2 regions of the Paenibacillus chartarius genome follow, and region 1 is predicted to be linked to the other one. Evidence: predicted binding sites of a transcription regulator. Region 1 holds the regulator's gene; the other holds the start of a gene.
What was found. Region 1 encodes Rex, which represses fermentation and respiration genes when NADH is low (regulators of the CRP and FNR family bind a similar motif). Its sites were predicted from a motif close to TTGTGAAATATTTCACAA; they were not measured.
Positions count from the first base shown of each region.

Region 2: nirB (nitrite reductase large subunit NirB) is a predicted target of Rex. The motif match lies at 1,154-1,171, and genes of this name have one in related genera.

Region 1 is NZ_JBHLWN010000077.1:202,090-204,292, reverse strand. Features, by position in the region: gene ACFFK0_RS20635 (ATP-dependent DNA helicase DinG, 3'-5' exoribonuclease type) at 1-1,121, shown strand, start outside; gene ACFFK0_RS20630 (redox-sensing transcriptional repressor Rex) at 1,108-1,725, shown strand; gene ACFFK0_RS20625 (DUF47 domain-containing protein) at 1,796-2,203, opposite strand, start outside.
Region 2 is NZ_JBHLWN010000102.1:19,818-22,020, forward strand. Features, by position in the region: gene ACFFK0_RS25305 (hypothetical protein) at 1-589, shown strand, start outside; gene nirB (nitrite reductase large subunit NirB) at 1,374-2,203, shown strand, end outside.

The sequences.
Region 1 (2,203 bases):
AAGATAACTTTTATTTGACGGTCACGGATATCGTGAAGCCGCTGGAGAAGCTGGTCGGCGAGCTGAAGGAGATGCAGGACGAATACGATGCGCAGAGCGTCGTAACCGACCTGAACGGAACGCTCAAGGAACTGTTCCGCTACCGCGACTCGCTGCGCTTCTTCATGCGGCTGCCGGATCCCGACTACGTATATTGGATGGAAGCCGGAGCCTATATGAAGAGCCGTTCGCTGACGCTGGTGAGCGTTCCGCACGACGTGAGCCCGCTGCTGCAGGAGCATTTTTTCGATACGAAAGACAGCATCGTGCTTACGTCCGCGACGCTGTCGGTCGATAAATCGTTCGACTATATGCGGGAACAGCTCGGTCTTTCGGCCGCATTCGAGGCGGAGAACGGGACGGATAAGCTGAAGACGGTTCAGCTGCCGTCGCCTTTCAATTACCGGAAGCAGGCGCTCGTCGTCATTCCGCGGGATTTCCCGAATATTAAAGGCGGAGCCGCCGGCGAAGCGATATTCGTCGATGCGCTGCTGAATTCTCTGGCCGAGGTGGCGCTCGTCACCCGCGGCCGCATGCTGGTGTTGTTCACATCTTCGCGGATGCTGAAGCAGGTGCATGCCGGCTTGAAGGAGCGGCTGCAGCCGCACGATATCGGCGTGCTCGGCCAAGGCGTCGACAGCGGCAACCGCAGCAAGCTGCTCCGGCAATTCCAGGACAGCCGCGCGGCGGTGCTTCTTGGCACGAGCTCGTTCTGGGAAGGCGTCGACATTCCGGGCGATGCGCTGAGCTGTTTGGCGATCGTTCGACTGCCGTTCCAGCCGCCGAATCATCCGCTAGCGGAAGCGAAGAGCGAACTCATCAAGAAAAACAACCAGAACCCTTTCATGAAGCTGTCGGTTCCGCAAGCGGTCATTCGCTTCAAGCAAGGCTTCGGGCGTCTTGTCAGACGAGCGTCTGACCGGGGCATCGTCATTATTTACGATACCCGCGTTCTCGAGACGAACTACGGCAAATATTTCTTGTATTCGCTGCCGGGGCCGAAGATCGAGCATATGCCGAGCAAGCAATTGACGGCGCGGATCCAAGAGTGGATGGAGGGGGAACGGGTTGAAAACACCTAAAATATCCGAAGCGGTCGTACGCAGACTGCCGATCTATTTGCGTCACCTTAACGAGCTGGCGATGAAGAACGTGCTGACCGTATCGTCACAGGATCTCGGGCAGAAGCTGGACCTGAATCCGGCTCAAATCCGCAAAGATCTTGCTTATTTTGGGGAATTCGGCAAGAAGGGCATCGGCTATGATGTCAACTACTTGATTGAGAAAATTCGGCAAATCTTGAAGCTCGACCGCCATATCCCGGTCGCCCTTGTCGGAGCGGGTAATCTCGGCCGTGCGCTGTGCAATTATAATATTTATTTGCGGGAAGAGATGAAGATCGTCGCCGTGTTCGACGCATCCCCATCCAAGTGGGGAGAGACGATTAACAATTTGACGGTACAGCCGATGTCGGAGCTGGTGGAGACGATCGCCCGGCTCGGCGTTCGGATCGGGATTATTACAGTGCCGGCGGCCGAAGCGCAAAATGTGGCGAACAACTTCGTCGCTGCCGGCGTAGAGGCAGTGCTCAATTTTGCCCCGATCGTCATTAAGGTGCCCAGTGAAGTGCGTGTGCATCATGCGGATTTCACGGCCGAGCTGCAGAGCCTGGCGTATTATTTGTAACAGCAATGACCCTCGTCGGCCGAAGAGCCGATGAGGGTCATTTTGTCATGATTCGTCCGGCTGGAACATGCTACGAATACCGCAGCACAACGCTGTTCAGCACATCGGCTACATCTTCGCATGCATCCGTCGTTTGTTCCATTCGTTCATAAAGCTCTTTCAGCTTGAAATCGTTGTACGGGTCCGTCGGATTTGTGAAAATTTCGCGGATACCTTCGCGCATCAGCTTGTCGCCCTCATGTTCCAGAACGTGAAGCTGGACGCTGTGCTCCGATATTTGCAGCCACTTCTTGTTGGAAAGCAGCTTGAAGGAGTCGAGAATGTGTTGGCAGGCGTTGACAATAATAATCGAATATTGCTGCATGTACGGATTTTTCATTTGAATGTTCAAATAGTCGAAACGGGCCAGCGTCGCTTCGATGCCGTCGATGACGCTGTCGAGCCGGGACGCCAGCTCCATGATATCGCTTCGTTCGAG
Region 2 (2,203 bases), on a different contig from region 1:
GGCCGCTCCTCCGGCATCGGATGCGCCGTCCAAGACGCCTGATAAACCGAAGCCCGACGCACAAGGCCCCGTTACTCCCGAGCAAGCAAAACTAACGATTGCGGCAAGGGCGACGGAAGTCGTTACGTTGCTGAAAAATAAAGACATGGGCAAGCTGAAGACGTACGTTCATCCGCAAAAAGGGGTCCGTTTTTCGCCCTACAGCTATGTTGACGTCAAGAAGGACTTGATTTTTTCCGCAGATCAAATCGGCAACTTGCTGAAGGATGCGAAAACGTACACATGGGGCAGCTATGATGGTTCAGGCGAGCTGATTACCTTGACATTCGTCGAATATTTCGGCAAGTTTGTGTACGATCACGATTACGCTAAGGCGGAGAAGACCGCCTACAACGAAACGCTCGGCAAAGGCAACATGACCAACAACATCAAAGACGTATATCCGAATGCAATTGTTGTCGAGTATCATTTTTCCGGTTTCGATAAGAAGCTGGAAGGGATGGACTGGGCGAGCTTGCGCCTGATATTCGAAAAAGCGGATTCGGAGTGGATGCTCGTCGGTCTGACACACGACCAATGGACGACGTAAGCAACGGCAGCTCCGAACTGCCTGGAGAAGCACCGATCCCAATGATCATTCCGCTGGCTCTGTCTGATTTAATAATGGCGAGCGGGGAGAAGGTCTCGAAAATTGAAGTCATGCCGAACTCGAGCTTGAGATAAAATGCTGTGCAGGAGTGCCCACACCTGGGGCATTCCTATTTTTTTTGTGCATAGGAGACGGGCGAAGCCTATTTCCGTGATGAATGGCGGCTTAGTTCGTGCTCGCTGGGGAATAAGAGGGGTGTCTGTGCGGTCTTTTATATATACATAATAAATATTATGTAAAATAAAATGCCGATTACCAACATCATGTCGGAATCAACTGCCCTCGGTCTCCATGCGCAATTGATTTGTCCCGGGGCTGTAGAACGGAACAGCCGATTCATAAAAGCGATCATGGACTCTACAATGCCAGTCCTCCTAATACAACGGGGTTAACCTGCAAATAACGAGTGACTATGAGATCAGAGATGTTCACCGCAATGAATACCGCAAACGGGTTGGGTTTATCCCCACCTGTCTGCGGTTATTTCTGTCTGATGACATCGTTTTGTGTAATATATCATGACACAGTGCATGGAATTTTCGGGCTTCAAACGTCTGTTGCGAAGATTTATGTTAACGATTCTCACAAAAAGTACTTGAAACGTTCGGGAAAACGGGGTAAAGTAAATCTCAAGAGGATATGTCATGAAACATAACAACAAGCCGAAAGTGTCGGAATTGACCGGTTAAATGTCATGATAATTCACACGATAGGGGCTGAGGAAATGGATAAAAAGCGATTGGTGATGGTTGGGAACGGGATGGCCGGCGTATCGTGCATCGAACAGCTGTTGAAGATTCATCCCCATGGTTATGACATTTCGATTTTCGGCAAAGAGCCTCATCCGAATTATAACCGTATTTTGTTGTCGAAGGTGTTGGCCGGAGACTCCGAAATGAAAGACATCGTGTTGAACGATTGGGAATGGTATAAGGAAAACAAGATCAACCTCTACACAGGCCATACCGTGACGAAGATTGATACGCAGAAGCGCACCGTAACGTCAGACGGCGGGATCACCGTGCCTTATGACGAATTGATCCTGGCAACCGGATCGACGCCATTCATGCTCCCGCTGCCGGGGGCGGACAAAGACGGCGTTATCGCATTCCGTGACATTAAAGATTGCGAAGCGATGATCGCCGCGTCGAAGCAATACAAGAAAGCCGTCGTCATCGGCGGCGGATTGCTGGGGCTGGAGGCGGCTAGAGGCCTTCTGAACTTGAACATGGAGGTGTCGGTCGTTCACATCAACCGTTACCTTATGAATATGCAGTTGGATCCTACCGCATCGCTCTTGCTGCAGCGGGAACTCGAATTGCAGGGGATGAAATTTTACCTGGAGAAACAATCGGAATCCATCTTGGGCAAACATCGGGTAGCGGGCCTGCGCTTCACGGACGGCACTTCGATCGAAGCGGATCTGATCGTGATGGCGGTCGGCATCCGCCCGAATGTGGCGCTCGCGAAGTCTTGCGGAATCGAAGTAAACCGGGGAATCGTCGTAAACGACTTTATGGAAACGAGTCTTCCGCACATTTATTCGGTCGGTGA